Regions from separate parts of the Bacillus atrophaeus genome, predicted to be linked through region 2. Evidence: riboswitches for the same ligand, from Rfam matches in the RefSeq annotation. Region 2 holds a riboswitch; the other holds the start of a gene.
What was found. Region 2 has a riboswitch for S-adenosylmethionine ahead of AAHT65_RS13260 (methionine biosynthesis PLP-dependent protein). Riboswitches for the same ligand answer to the same signal wherever they lie in the genome.
Positions count from the first base shown of each region.

Region 1: it holds a riboswitch for S-adenosylmethionine, as region 2 does, so the genes downstream of both, AAHT65_RS15215 (phosphoadenylyl-sulfate reductase) here and AAHT65_RS13260 (methionine biosynthesis PLP-dependent protein) in region 2, are expected to answer to the same signal.

Region 1 is NZ_CP154443.1:2,980,261-2,987,530, forward strand. Features, by position in the region: gene carB (carbamoyl-phosphate synthase (glutamine-hydrolyzing) large subunit) at 1-744, shown strand, start outside; gene AAHT65_RS15195 (dihydroorotate dehydrogenase electron transfer subunit) at 741-1,511, shown strand; gene AAHT65_RS15200 (dihydroorotate dehydrogenase) at 1,511-2,446, shown strand; gene pyrF (orotidine-5'-phosphate decarboxylase) at 2,415-3,134, shown strand; gene pyrE (orotate phosphoribosyltransferase) at 3,131-3,763, shown strand; SAM riboswitch class I at 3,906-4,011, shown strand; gene AAHT65_RS15215 (phosphoadenylyl-sulfate reductase) at 4,242-4,943, shown strand; gene AAHT65_RS15220 (inorganic phosphate transporter) at 4,955-6,019, shown strand; gene sat (sulfate adenylyltransferase) at 6,068-7,216, shown strand; gene cysC (adenylyl-sulfate kinase) at 7,229-7,270, shown strand, end outside.
Region 2 is NZ_CP154443.1:2,621,571-2,628,840, reverse strand. Features, by position in the region: tRNA gene AAHT65_RS13280 (tRNA-Val) at 148-220, opposite strand; gene AAHT65_RS13275 (DUF819 family protein) at 391-1,581, shown strand; partial or broken gene AAHT65_RS13270 (GNAT family N-acetyltransferase) at 1,651-1,850, shown strand; gene metC (cystathionine beta-lyase) at 1,882-3,054, opposite strand; gene AAHT65_RS13260 (methionine biosynthesis PLP-dependent protein) at 3,047-4,168, opposite strand; SAM riboswitch class I at 4,238-4,362, opposite strand; gene AAHT65_RS13255 (esterase family protein) at 4,556-5,278, shown strand; gene AAHT65_RS13250 (YjcG family protein) at 5,335-5,850, shown strand; gene AAHT65_RS13245 (GNAT family N-acetyltransferase) at 5,856-6,287, shown strand; gene AAHT65_RS13240 (hypothetical protein) at 6,406-6,759, opposite strand; gene AAHT65_RS13235 (transposase) at 6,771-7,064, opposite strand.

The DNA.
Region 1 (7,270 bases), 360 kb from region 2:
AAAGGCGAAGTATATGTTCTCGAAGTCAATCCGAGATCAAGCAGAACTGTTCCGTTTTTGAGCAAAATCACCGGAATTCCGATGGCGAATCTTGCAACAAAAGTTATTCTCGGACAAAAACTGGATGAGTTTGGCTACAAAGAGGGGCTCCAGCCGGAACAGCAAGGCGTATATGTAAAAGTGCCGGTGTTCTCCTTCGCGAAGCTGAGAAGAGTCGACATTACACTCGGCCCTGAAATGAAGTCAACAGGTGAGGTCATGGGCAAAGATTCTACAGTGGAAAAGGCGCTGTACAAAGGTCTGATCGCCTCGGGCATCCAAATTCCTAACTATGGTTCCGTTCTCTTAACCGTAGCGGATAAAGACAAAGAAGAAGGGCTTGCCATCGCGAAGCGCTTCCATGCGATCGGCTACAACATTTTGGCGACGGAAGGAACGGCAGGATATTTAAAAGATGCGTCCATCCCTTCGAAGGTTGTAGGGAAAATTGGTCAGGACGGGCCGAATCTTCTTGATGTCATAAGAAGCGGAGAAGCGCAATTTGTCATCAATACGCTAACAAAAGGAAAGCAGCCGGCAAGAGACGGATTCAGAATCAGACGTGAATCAGTGGAAAACGGCGTTGCCTGCCTGACATCTTTAGACACGGCAGAAGCCATCTTGCGAGTATTAGAAAGCATGACGTTTCGGGCGGATCATATGCCGGCGGTCAACACTAACCAGGAGGCGGCAATCTCGATATGAAAAAAGCGTATTTAACCGTTCGTTCCAATGAAGAAGTTGCAGACCGAATCTATCAAATGGTGCTGAAAGGGGATCTTGTCCAGACGTTTACAACGCCCGGGCAATTCCTGCACCTTAAAGTGAGCGAAGCGGTGACTCCGCTTTTAAGAAGACCTATCAGTATTGCTGATGTTGATAAAGAGAGAAATGAAGTAACGATTATTTACCGAAAAGACGGAGAAGGGACGGGGCTTTTGTCTCTAAAGCAGCAAGGAGACCGTGTAGATGTCCTCGGCCCTTTAGGCAACGGATTTCCCGTTAACGAAATCGAAGCCGGAAAAACAGCTTTATTAGTAGGGGGAGGCGTCGGAGTCCCGCCTCTCCAAGAGCTGTCAAAACGCTTGAAACAAAAAGGCGTAAAGGTGGTTCACGTTTTGGGCTTCCAGTCAGCTAAGGATGTATTTTATGAAGAGGAATGCCGACGATACGGAGACACGTATATAGCGACAGCCGACGGGACTCATGGAACAAAAGGTTATGTGACCGATGTAATCAGGGAGCAAAATCTCGAATTTGACGTGCTTCTCAGCTGCGGTCCCACACCAATGCTGAAGGCATTACAGCAAGAATACGCCCATAAAGAGGTTTATCTTTCAATGGAAGAACGGATGGGCTGCGGAATTGGGGCGTGCTTTGCCTGCGTGTGCCATACAAACGAGAGCGAGACATCATATGTGAAGGTCTGTCTTGACGGTCCGGTATTCAAAGCTCAGGAGGTGGCGCTGTAATGTTAAAGGTGGAATTGCCGGGGCTTCAATTAAAAAATCCCATCATACCGGCTTCAGGCTGTTTTGGTTTTGGTAAAGAATTCGCCCGATTTTATGATTTATCTTGTCTCGGAGCGATTATGATCAAAGCAACGACAAAGGAGCCGCGTTTCGGAAATCCTACTCCTAGGGTTGCCGAAACAGGCGCTGGCATGCTTAATGCGATTGGTCTGCAAAACCCGGGTCTCGAAAGCGTATTGTACAACGAGCTGACCTGGCTTGAACAATTTGATACACCTATCATTGCAAATGTGGCCGGTTCTCAAGTTGAAGATTATGTTGAAGTGGCGGAGCAAATCAGCAAAGCGCCTAATGTAAATGCGCTTGAACTGAATATTTCCTGTCCGAACGTAAAAACCGGCGGAATCGCCTTTGGAACAAACCCGGCAATGGCCGCGGAATTGACAAAGGCGGTAAAAAAAGTTTCCAAAGTGCCTGTCTATGTGAAACTTTCCCCAAATGTCGCCAACATCGCAGAAATTGCGGTTGCGATTGAAGAGGCTGGGGCTGACGGTCTTACTATGATTAACACCTTAATCGGTATGAGGCTCGATTTAAAAACAGGCCAGCCGATTTTAGCCAATAAAACGGGAGGGCTTTCAGGTCCTGCGGTAAAACCTGTAGCGATTCGGATGGTATATGAGGTCAGTCAGGCCGTCAATATTCCGATTATTGGAATGGGAGGCGTTCAGACAGCTGAAGATGCGTTTGAATTCCTTCTGGCAGGAGCCAGCGCTGTCGCTGTCGGAACTGCCAACTTTGTAAATCCTTTTGCATGTCCAGAAATCATCGGACAGCTCCCTGATGTTTTACAGAAATACGGATATCAATCAGTGGAAGAATGTATTGGAAGGAGCTGGAATAATGAACAGAAACCTGCCTATCATCGCGCTTGATTTCGCCACAGCAGAAGAAACATTGGCCTTTTTACAGCCCTTTCACAATGAACAGCTGTTTGTGAAGGTGGGAATGGAGCTTTTTTATCAAGAAGGACCGCGTATTATTAAGCTTCTGAAAGAACGCAATTGCGAGCTGTTTTTAGATTTAAAGCTCCACGACATTCCGACTACTGTAAATAAAGCAATGAAACGGCTGGCCGGTCTTGGGGTAGATCTCGTCAATGTTCACGCGGCCGGCGGCAAAAAGATGATGGAAGCCGCAGTTGAGGGATTGGAAGAAGGAACGGCATCAGGCAAAAAACGCCCGTCACTTATCGCGGTTACCCAGCTGACAAGCACATCAGAACATATGTTGAAAGAAGAACTTTGGATTAAAAATCCTCTTTTAGAAACAGTTGTGCATTACAGCAAGCAGGCCGAAGAGAGCGGATTGGACGGCGTGGTATGTTCGGTTCACGAAGCAGGAGCGATTTATGAACAAGTATCGCCGTCATTTCTCACCGTGACACCGGGCATTCGGTTGTCTGAAGATGCCGCAAATGACCAGGTCCGCGTGGCAACGCCCGCTGTTGCAAGAGAAAAAGGATCGTCCGCCATTGTGGTCGGGCGGTCTATTACAAAAGCGGTCAACCCGGTAAAAGCTTATGAAACAATCAGACTCGAATGGGAGGGTATCAGTAAATGAAACAAGTCATCGCCAAACATCTGCTAGATATTGAAGCTGTATTTTTACGCCCGAATGAGCCTTTTACATGGGCAAGCGGCATTTTATCTCCTATTTATTGTGACAACCGTCTCACTCTGTCATTTCCTGAGGTGAGAAATGATGTGGCCCAAGGCCTTACACAGCTTGTCCGGCAGCAGTTTCCTGAAGCTGAGATGATCGCGGGGACAGCAACTGCCGGCATTCCCCATGCCGCCTTGGCCGCCGATCGCCTGAAGCTGCCAATGTGTTATGTGAGAAGCAAGCCGAAAGCCCACGGCAAAGGAAACCAAATTGAAGGAGCCGTAGAAAAAGGCCAAAAAACGGTAGTTATTGAGGACTTAATTTCTACAGGAGGCAGCGTGCTTGAAGCAACAGCTGCTTTACAGGCAGCGGGATGTGACGTGCTTGGCGTGGTATCTATTTTTACATATGGTCTTCCTAAAGCAAGTGAAGCCTTTGAAAAAGCAAAGATACCGTACTATTCACTGACAGACTATGACACGCTGACAGAAGTAGCCCTTCAAAATAGAAAAATTCACTCAGCAGATTTAAAAAAGTTGCAAACATGGAAATTGAATCCCGAGTCAAAAGATTGGATTAAGCAATAAAAAACATATCATTTCAAAAAAACATGAGTAAATCACAGGTAAAACAGGCCCTTTGGCCTGTTTTTTTATTTTCATTAATCCTATAAAAAAACTCGGGTTGACTTTTGTTAGAATTGTGCTAAAATTTAATACAAATCTAAAAAACTTATCAAGAGCGGCTGAGGGACTGGACCTATGAAGCCCGGCAACCTGCATAAAATGTAAGGTGCTACTTCCAGCAAAATGTATTCCATTTTGGAAGATAAGGGCGCATGCAGTTCCTTTCTTTCTTTCCGCTGGATTGAAAGTTTTTTATTTTAAGAGAGGCAAGGAGGGACTGCCAAGTGGGGGTTGGCAACAGCCGGAAATAGCACCTTTCTGGAAAAGGTGTTATAAAACAAACCATACTTACTCTTTATCCTGATGTTTAAAATCACTATTGGTAAAGACAACCGGCAGAAAAACGACTGTTTGTTTGTCTCCGAAAGGAGGAAGAAAAATGTTTACGTATGAAACTTGGGAAGAGCCGACTATTACATTTCAAGAAGATGATTCTTATAAAGGTGCGCTGTCAGTATTAAAATGGGCGTACGGCCATTACGGCGATCAGCTTGTTTACGCATGCAGCTTCGGTATTGAAGGAATCGTCCTCATTGACTTAATTTATAAAGTGAAAAAAGATGCGGAAATCGTATTTCTTGATACAGGGCTGCATTTCAAAGAAACGTACGAAACGATTGAGCGTGTCAAAGAACGTTATCCGGGCCTGAATATCATTTTGAAAAAACCGGATCTGACTGTAGAAGAGCAAGCGGAGGCCCACGGAGATAAGCTGTGGGAACGGGAGCCCAACAAGTGCTGCCATATCAGAAAAGTTGTTCCGTTAAGAGAAGCGCTGTCAGGTCATCCGGCATGGCTGTCTGGATTGCGCCGGGATCAAGGACCAAGCCGCGCCAATACAAACTTCTTAAATAAAGATGAAAAATTCAAATCAATTAAAGTATGCCCGCTTATCCATTGGACATGGAAAGACATTTGGAGATATACCTCCAAGAATGAATTAGACTACAACCCATTGCACGATCAAGGATATCCGAGCATAGGCTGTGAGCCTTGCACCTCACCGGCGTTTACTGCGGAAGACCTGCGTGCCGGCAGATGGAACGGTTCGGCGAAAACGGAATGCGGATTGCATGAGTAAGGAGCTGCGCAATGGAACTAGCCGCTATTTTATTTAGCTTGTTTTTCGCAATCAATATCGGAGCGAGCGGCGCTGCGGCTTCAATGGGAGTTGCTTACGGATCAGGAGCTGTCAGAAAGAAACTGTACGCTTTGCTCATATGTGCGGCCGGGGTGTTATCGGGTGCCGTCATCGGCGGCGGCGAGGTAGTGAAAACAATCAGCTCTGGCATTATACCGGAACAATCTATTACATTGACAATCGTTTGTATTATTATCGGCGCTGCGGCATTATCGCTCTTTACGGCTAATATACTGGGGATTCCTTTATCAACAAGTGAAGTAACGGTCGGAGCAGTTGTCGGCGTAGGAGTGGCATATAAAGTATTGTTTCTGAACAATTTACTCATGATCGTTGTATTTTGGATTCTCGTTCCGTTTGTTGCATTTTGTTTCACATTTTTCGTTTCAAAGCTGTTTCAATTGTTTAAGATTGAAGTGAAATCTTCCAGAAAGCAAAAAACACTTGGGATTATCCTGTTGTTTGCCGGATTTTTCGAAGCCTTTTCGGCGGGAATGAACAACGTCGCCAACGCTGTAGGCCCGTTGGTTGCCGCAGGTGTCTTAGATGTAACAAAAGGTACACTGTACGGAGGAATATTTGTAGCGCTTGGAGCGCTGTTATTAGGCGGGCGTGTATTAGAAACCAACGGCAAGAAAATAACGAAATTTTCAAAAGGGGAAGGCATTCTGCTATCCGGAACAGGAGCCGGACTGGTCATCATCAGCTCTGTATTCGGTCTGCCGGTGCCGCTCGCACAAGTCACGTCTTCGTCTATTATCGGAATTGGAATGGCGAAAAACGGGCCCAATGTATTTCATAAACAAGTGGTAAGAACCATGCTGAAAGTCTGGGTTGTCTCGCCGTTTTTATCATTATCCATATCATATCTGCTTGTATCCCTGTTCCTGAAAGGGGATTATTATTCAGTCTTTATGATGGCCAGCGTGCTTTTAGCAGCCGGCGGCGCAGTCAGTCTGATGAAAGCTATCCGAAAAGAGAGCCGCTCGGTTCATGAGCAGGGCGGAGGAATTTAATTATTAATCTGAGTTTATTTATCTGTTAACTAGGAGGAAATATAAATTATGAGTTTAGCACCGCACGGAGGAACATTAGTTAATCGTGTAAATGAGATGTATAATGTGAAAGAGATTCATAAAGAAATAGAGCTTGATTTAATTTCATTTGCTGATTTAGAACTTATTGGGATAGGCGCATACAGCCCGATTGAAGGCTTCTTCACTGAAAAAGACTACGTGTCAGTTGTTGAAAACATGCGTTTGTCATCTGGTGTTGTCTGGTCTCTTCCAATTACGCTGCCGGTTGATTCGCAAAAAGCGGCAGAACTTGAAATCGGTGAAACTGTAAAGTTAATGTATGAAGGAGAAACATACGGCGTCGTTCAGATTGAAGACTTGTACGTGCCTGATAAACAAAAAGAAGCTGTGAATGTTTATAAAACAAATGATCGTGAGCATCCGGGTGTGAAAAAACTTTTCAGCCGCGGCGATACGTATGTCGGTGGGCCGATTACGCTGATTAAGAAAGCTTCAAAGCAATTCCCAGAATTCACGTTTGAACCGCAGGAGACGAGACGCCAGTTTGCTGAAAACGGCTGGAAAACGATTGTTGGATTCCAAACGAGGAATCCGGTTCACAGAGCGCATGAATATATTCAAAAGACAGCGCTGGAAACAGTAGACGGTTTGTTTTTGAACCCGCTTGTCGGAGAGACAAAATCAGACGACATTCCGGCTGATGTGCGTATGGAAAGCTATCAGGTGCTGCTCGAAAACTATTATCCGAAAGATCGTGTGTTCCTTGGCGTATTTTTAGCTGCGATGCGTTATGCAGGTCCAAGAGAAGCCATCTTCCACGCACTCGTAAGAAAAAATTATGGCTGCACCCATTTCATCGTCGGCCGCGACCACGCCGGCGTCGGCGACTACTACGGTACTTACGAGGCTCAAGAGCTTTTCGAACAGTTCACACCGGAAGAACTCGGCATTACGCCAATGAAGTTTGAACACAGCTTTTTCTGCGAAAAATGCGGAAACATGGCGACTGCGAAAACATGCCCGCACGGCAGGGAGCATCATGTCATTTTATCCGGCACAAAAGTGAGGGAAATGCTGAGAGACGGTATCATGCCGCCCGCAGAATTCAGCCGGTCTCACGTTGTTGAAGTATTGATCAAAGGATTAAAGAAAAAAGAAGAAGCAGGCGTGTCCTAAGGAGGAGCAACATTGACGAATCGTGATATCGTATGGCATGAAGCCTCAATTACA
Region 2 (7,270 bases):
GATCCTAGAAACCTAGGACAGAAACAGAGTTGATTTTTCGCTTCAAAATCAGCTCAAAAAACAGTTTCGTCCCCAAGTCGATGAAAGATATAAAATCACTAAATACAAAAAGTAAAAAAAACCCTTGCTACGCAAGAGTTTAAGCTATGATTCCGACTGGGCTCGAACCAGCGACCTCTACCCTGTCAAGGTAGCGCTCTCCCAGCTGAGCTACGGAATCATGGTATGTATGTGTTGCTGGGTATGTTGGTTGTCTTACTGACAAGTTCTATTATATGTGCTAATGTGCTTTCCGTCAACATCTTTTTTATAAAAACTTTATCTTCTCTTGCTCTGCTGTCTTTTCACACTTATAATTATTTTAATTTTCAAATAAATAGGGGTGGTTGAGTGAATTCTTTTATTTCTTCTGACGATGTTTGGGTGCTGTGGGGATTTATCGCGGTGTGGGCCGCGGTTAGTATCTATTTCGAACAGCGCTTTAAATGGGCTTCTGCTATTTCCGGAGCAATATTGGCGCTTGTCGGGGCGATGTTATTTACGAATATCGGGGTGCTCCCTGTTGAATCCCCTGTGTATGATTCGGTGTGGGCATATGTTGTGCCGCTTGCGATTCCTCTTTTGCTGTTTCAGATCAATGTGCGTCAGATTTTTAGCGAAAGCAGGCGTTTGCTGTTTATCTTTCTGGTAAGCGCGGGGGGAACGGTGCTTGGCAGCATTGCGGCTTTTTTTCTTTTGAAAAATCATATTCCTTTTCTTGATAAAATCGGCGGTATGATCAGCGCTTCTTATATCGGCGGAGGAATTAATTTTGCGGCGATGGCTGCGAAGTTTGAGACGCCGGGTGAATATGTTTCGGCGACTGTGGTGGCTGACAATTTCATGATGGCGTTGCTGTTTTTTATATTAATCAGCATTCCCGCTCTGAAGTGGTTTCAAATACATTATGATATGCCGTTTGAAGACAAAGTAAAGGCGGAAGGAAACGGAGAAAATAGTGCGGAAAGCTATTGGAAACGGAAAAGTATTTCCTTAAAGGATATTGCGTTTAATATGGGCGCTGCTTTTGCGCTTGTCGCAGTGAGCGTTAAGATTGCTGGTTTTTTTAAGAGTGTTTTTTCTCATCCCCTTTTGACCGGGACGTTTGGCGATCAGTATCTTGTACTTACGACTTTGACCGTCCTTGTGATTTTTCTTTTCCCTCGCTTTTTTGAAAAGCTCAATGGGTCTCAGGAGCTGGGAACCTATTTCATTTATTTGTTTTTTGTGGTGATAGGTATTCCTGCCGACCTCCGTTTAATTGTGACCAATGCGCCGCTTATTCTATTATTTGTGTTCCTCATTGCGATCAGCAATTTAATCGTTTCTCTCCTTGTCGGAAAACTGTTCCGCGTCCGCCTTGAGGAAATTCTGCTTGCCGTGAACGCCACAGTAGGCGGGCCGACGACAGCTGCGGCAATGGCGATAGCAAAGGGATGGCGGGAGCTTGTCGCGCCGATTATGCTGGTCGGAACGCTTGGCTACTTAATCGGCAACTATGTCGGTACTTTTATGGGAAATTGGTTTTCTTCCTTTTTATAAGAAGGATTTCTGAGATTTTCTTAGAATGATAAAAAACTAATGCGATAGAGATAACGAAGAGATCATGGCATGATAAAAGAAAATACCATTTATATAAGGCCCTTACCGATAGACGATGCTGAAGGAAACCTGAAGTTACAAAGCGAGAATCGAGATTTCTTTGAACTGTTTTCAATGACTCCGCTTGCGATTTTTATACGATCGAAGGACAAAGGAAGAGAATCGAACAATATAGGCAAAAACTGAAAAAAGACCAAGGATATCATTATAGAAAGAAGCCGAGTGTCCCCGGCTTCTTTTTTACCGCGCAGCTACAGGCACTATTTCTTTCAGCGCTTGTTCGAAATCGCGTTCTAAATCATCTGCATTTTCGACTCCCACACTGAGCCGCAATAATCCGTCAGTGATGCCGCGTTTTTCACGTTCTTCCTTAGGCATCGCCGCATGGGACATCGTCGCCGGGTATGACAAAATGGATTCCACTGCGCCGAGACTGACAGCAAAGACCGGGAGTGATACGTTTTCCACCAATTTTTTGACGGCCTCTTTGCTTTCAAGCTCAAATGAAAGTACGGCGCCCGCTCCGCTTGATTGGCTTTTATGGATAGCGGCGCCCGCATGATCAGACAGCCCTGGGTAATACACACGTTTTACGGCCGGATGCTGCTGGAAATATTCCGCAAGACGCAGTGCCGTCTGGCTTGCTTTTTCTAACCGGACCTGCAATGTTTTTAAACCGCGCAGTACGAGCCAGCAATCTTGCACACCAAGGACAGCGCCGAATGCGTTTTGCAGTTTATACAGTTCGCGCCCCAGTTCTTTATCTTTAACAGCCGCAAGCCCGGATAAAACATCGCTGTGTCCGCTCAAAAACTTTGTGGCGCTGTGAAGCACGATGTCTACCCCGAGATCAAGCGGTCTCTGCAATGCCGGTGTCATAAACGTGTTATCCAAGTATGTCAGACAGCCATTCTCCTTCGCCAGCTTGACGACTGCTTTAATGTCAGTAATACCAAGCGTAGGGTTTGATGGGGTTTCCATGTAAATGACTTTAGTATTTGGCTGAATGTTCCGGGCGATTTCATTTACATCGGTCATATCGACAAAGGTATGCTCAATCCCAAAGCGGGTCAAAACCTCTGTCACCATACGGAATGTTCCGCCATACACATCTTCTGTCACTAATACATGGTCACCCTGTGAAAGCAGCAAGAAAGCCGTTGAAATGGCGGCCATCCCCGAACTGAAGGCAAACCCTCTCGTTCCGCCTTCTAAAGCCGCAATCGTTTCCTCCAGAGCCGTTCTAGTCGGCGTGCCTGAGCGGCTGTAATCAAATGCGCCAAACTCTTCAAACGATGATTGGTGAAAAGTTGAGGCATGCTGGATCGGCACACTGACTGCCCCTGTTGCTCCGTCTGTTTTAAATGGATTGTGGACGAGCTGGGTTTCCAGCGTCCAATTATGATTACTCAAATGAAACAGCTCCCTCTTTGACCTGACGTAGCGCCTGTTTTAAGTCTTGTTTTAAATCTTCGGCGTGCTCAATACCGACTGAAAAGCGAAGCAAACGATTGCAGACGCCGTTTGCGATTCGGATGTCTTCCGGAATATCCATATGGGTTTGGGTCGCGGGATATGTAATAAAGCTTTCTACCCCGCCAAGGCTTTCCGCAAAACAAATCGTCTGCAAGGCTTTTAAAAACGGATTCACCCATTCTTCTTTCTGCAAACGGAATGACAGCATACCGCCTTTGCCCGGATACAGCACATCGGCGATTTCATCTTGCTCTTCCAAAAATGCCGCAAGCTCCTGCGCATTCTCTTGGTGCTGGCGCATTCTGAGGCCCAACGTCTTCATTCCCCTCATTAAAAGCCAGGAATCAAATGGCGGAAGAACGGCGCCAATCGCATTTTGGTGCTGAAACATTTCCTCACCAAGCTCCTCATCTTTCACGACGACAAGACCGGCAAGCAAATCATTATGCCCGCCCAAATACTTCGTCGCACTGTGAATGATAATATCTGCCCCAAGTTCCAAGGGACGCTGCAAAATCGGCGTGTAAAATGTATTGTCCACAATGAGAAGCAAGCCTAACTCATTGGTAATCCGGGCGATGTTTTCGATATCAGCTTCCTGCATCAGCGGATTTGTCGGCGTTTCCACGAACACCGCTTTTGTGTTTTTCGTTATTTTTGAGCGTAAACAGTCTTCGTCTGTGAAATCATCGTAAAGGAAGCTCAATCCGTATTTTCTCCATTCATTTTCAAACAGACGGTATGTGCCGCCGTACAAGTCTGAGGAGACAATCAGTTCATCACCGCTTTTGAATAAGGCCATAATCGTTTGGATGGCGGCCATGCCTGAACTGAAAGCAAACCCTCTTGCGCCGTTCTCTAGGCTTGCGATCGCATCTTCGACAAGCTGGCGTGTCGGATTTTTCGTCCGGACATAATCAAATCCGGTCGATTCGCCGATGCCTTTGTGACGGTAGGCCGTTGATAAATAAATCGGCGGGTTTACAGTTCCCGTCGTTTCTTCGCTGCGGTTTCCGATTTGGGCTAATTTCGTTTCAATATGCTCTGACATAGAACAAACACCATCCCTTTTCAAAATAAAAAACCCCTTGCTTCATAAGAAGAAGGGGTTTTACACTTCCTCTTATCTTCCAAGCACAAAAATCGCTTGCTGGATTTAGCACCTTGGCACTTCGCCTTTCTTGGCAAAGCAAACCGGTTGCTGAGGTTTCAAAGGGCCAGTCCCTCCACCTCTCACGATAAGAATGTCTCTAAATTTTCTGATTGTTTTATATTAGCGTAATTCATTTTATATTTCAACAGTTTTTTAGATCTACTGGTGAATCGGCTGCAAACACTCACAGAAGATGTTCTAAAGAGAGAAATTTCTAACAATTCGTGGTACAATAAAGGATACATAACATATGTGAAGACTTTAGATGGCCTGGAGGAATTTATTGTGGCACCAAAAACCGGAGTAATTCATGAAAAGAAGCTTTTTTCAGAAGAGCTTGGCGGGGAAATGACAATACTGGTCTATTTGCCGTCAGTCTACTCCCCTCTTTATAAGTATCACCTTATTATAGCCCAGGACGGTCATGATTATTTTAGGCTGGGCAGAATCGGCCGTCAGGTGGAAGATCTTCTCTCAAAAAGAGAGATTGACCGCAGCATCATCATCGGCGTTCCTTATAAGAACGTCAAAGAACGCAGGGAAATGTATCATCCGGAAGGCTCTAAATTTGCAAGCTATAAGCGGTTTATCGCAAATGAACTGATCCCTTATGCTGACAGCGAATATCCTACGTACGAGGTTGGATACGGCCGAACGCTGATCGGTGATTCTCTCGGAGCCACTGTTTCCTTAATGACAGCTCTTGATTACCCGAATATGTTCGGCAACGTGATTATGCAATCGCCATACGTTGACCATCATGTACTGGAGGCTGTCAGCCGGTCAGATGATATGAAGAATATCTCTATTTATCATCAAATCGGCGAAAAGGAAACAGACGTCCATACAACAGACGGACAAATCTTAGATTTTACAGCACCGAATTTGGAGCTCAAACAGCTAATTGAACAAAAACAGTCGGAATATTATTATGATACGTTTGACGGAGATCATAAATGGACCTACTGGCAGCCGTTAATTACTCCGGCGCTGAAAAAAATGCTGTAAGTCATCCAATCGCTTGCTATACTCATTATGATCAAACAATTCAGGGAGGTAATATCATGAAATACGGAATTGTTTTATTTCCATCAAAAAAACTGCAGGATCTTGCAAACTCTTACAGAAAGCGCTATGACCCAAGCTATGCACTTATCCCGCCTCACCTAACACTCAGACCCCCGTTTGAATCTTCTGAGCAAGAAGCATCTCAGATGGTGTCGCAATTAAGACAAATTGCAAAGGAATCACACCCGATTGTTTTAAAATTAACAAAATACAGCTCTTTTGCTCCTGTGAATAACGTGATTTATATTAAAGCTGAGCCGACAGACGAATTAAAAGAGCTGAATGAACAATTATACAGTGGTGTTTTAGCCGCAGAACCGGAATACAGCTTTGTCCCGCATGTAACAGTCGCCCAAGACCTTTCAGACGATGAGCATTCCGACGTGCTGGGGCAGTTAAAAATGCAGGAAGTATCCCATGAAGAAGTAATCGACCGCTTTCACTTAATGTACCAGTTAGAAAACGGATCATGGACTGTATATGAAACATTTTTGTTAGGCGGAGGAGAATAAGAGACTTGGAAGCAGTTATCGCAAAAAATGAAGAACAAATGAAAGATGCATTTTATGTAAGAAAAGAAGTCTTTGTCAAAGAACAAAACGTACCAGTTGAAGAAGAAATTGATGAGCTCGAAAACGAATCAGAGCATATCGTGGTGTATGATGGAGATCAGCCGGTCGGCGCCGGAAGATGGCGGCTTAAAGAAGGGCTCGGCAAATTAGAGCGGATTTGCGTATTAAAAAGCCACCGCTCTTCGGGCGTCGGAGTCATCATTATGCAGGCGCTGGAAAAAGCGGCAGAAGCCCGCGGCGTGTCCGGTTTTATTTTAAACGCACAGACTCAGGCAGTGCCGTTTTATGAAAAACAGGGATACAAGGTCTCATCGAAAGAGGAATTTCTCGATGCCGGCATTCCCCATTTGCAAATGATTAAATATAGATCTTTTTAATCTTTCTATATGTATAATCACTCAAATTAAATAAACGTTTAGTTGGAAAAGTAATATGGACAAAGCTGTTTGCATAACATAAGGCCCTAATGATAGGGCCTATGTTTTTTTTATAAATTTATACTTTAGTAATAGAAATAGTATTACATACTATTTCTACATTTAAAGGGGGCATTAAAATTTCACATTTTAATAAGTCCTTCCCTTCGCTCTGAACCTCTGAAATTCCAACATCCTGAAGAAAATAAGGAATTTGTGATTTAGTCATATCTTTTAGGGGATTTATTCTATCGTCAGCAGTGGTGACAAATGAGAATTTTGAACAACCAGTAAAAGATAATTTCACATTATAATTCGTGTCTTCAAAAGTCATTGTTATTTCATCACCGAAAAAACGGGATTCTAATTGTAGTACCCTTGCATCCCAATAATTTAAACTTTCAATATCGCTTTGAATCTGCTCAGCTTTCATAATTAATTACCTCACTTCTTATATGGGATATGAGCATCTGGGCTTTTTCTATCGACTATACTCAAATTTTTATCAAGTGGATTACCATTTTTATCAAATAAATGAACATGCTCGTACTTTGTCATTTTATCATGAGGATCAATTCTCATTCGGATGTTTCCACTAGTATCTCTAACATGAGCAAAACCATTGTTTTCTGTGTATTTCCATTCAGTAGGTAGAGAATCTAAAATTACCTTTTTAGACATATTGGGGATGTTTTTGGCAATGATTTCTCCTCCAAATTTCCCAACTTCCTCAGCCATTTTCGCACTTTTCCTGAAATTGTTTTTCGATTTTTTCTGTTTTTACCATGTTTTTAACTGCTTTTCCTGCAACCTTCACATATCCAGATCATTATTCATTTTAGTTAAATTGCATTATATGCTTTCATATCGCTTACAGTTTCGTCAAGGAACCGATCAAGCTCTAGTATAAAATTATAAAATCTAATGTAAATTTTACAGCTTTA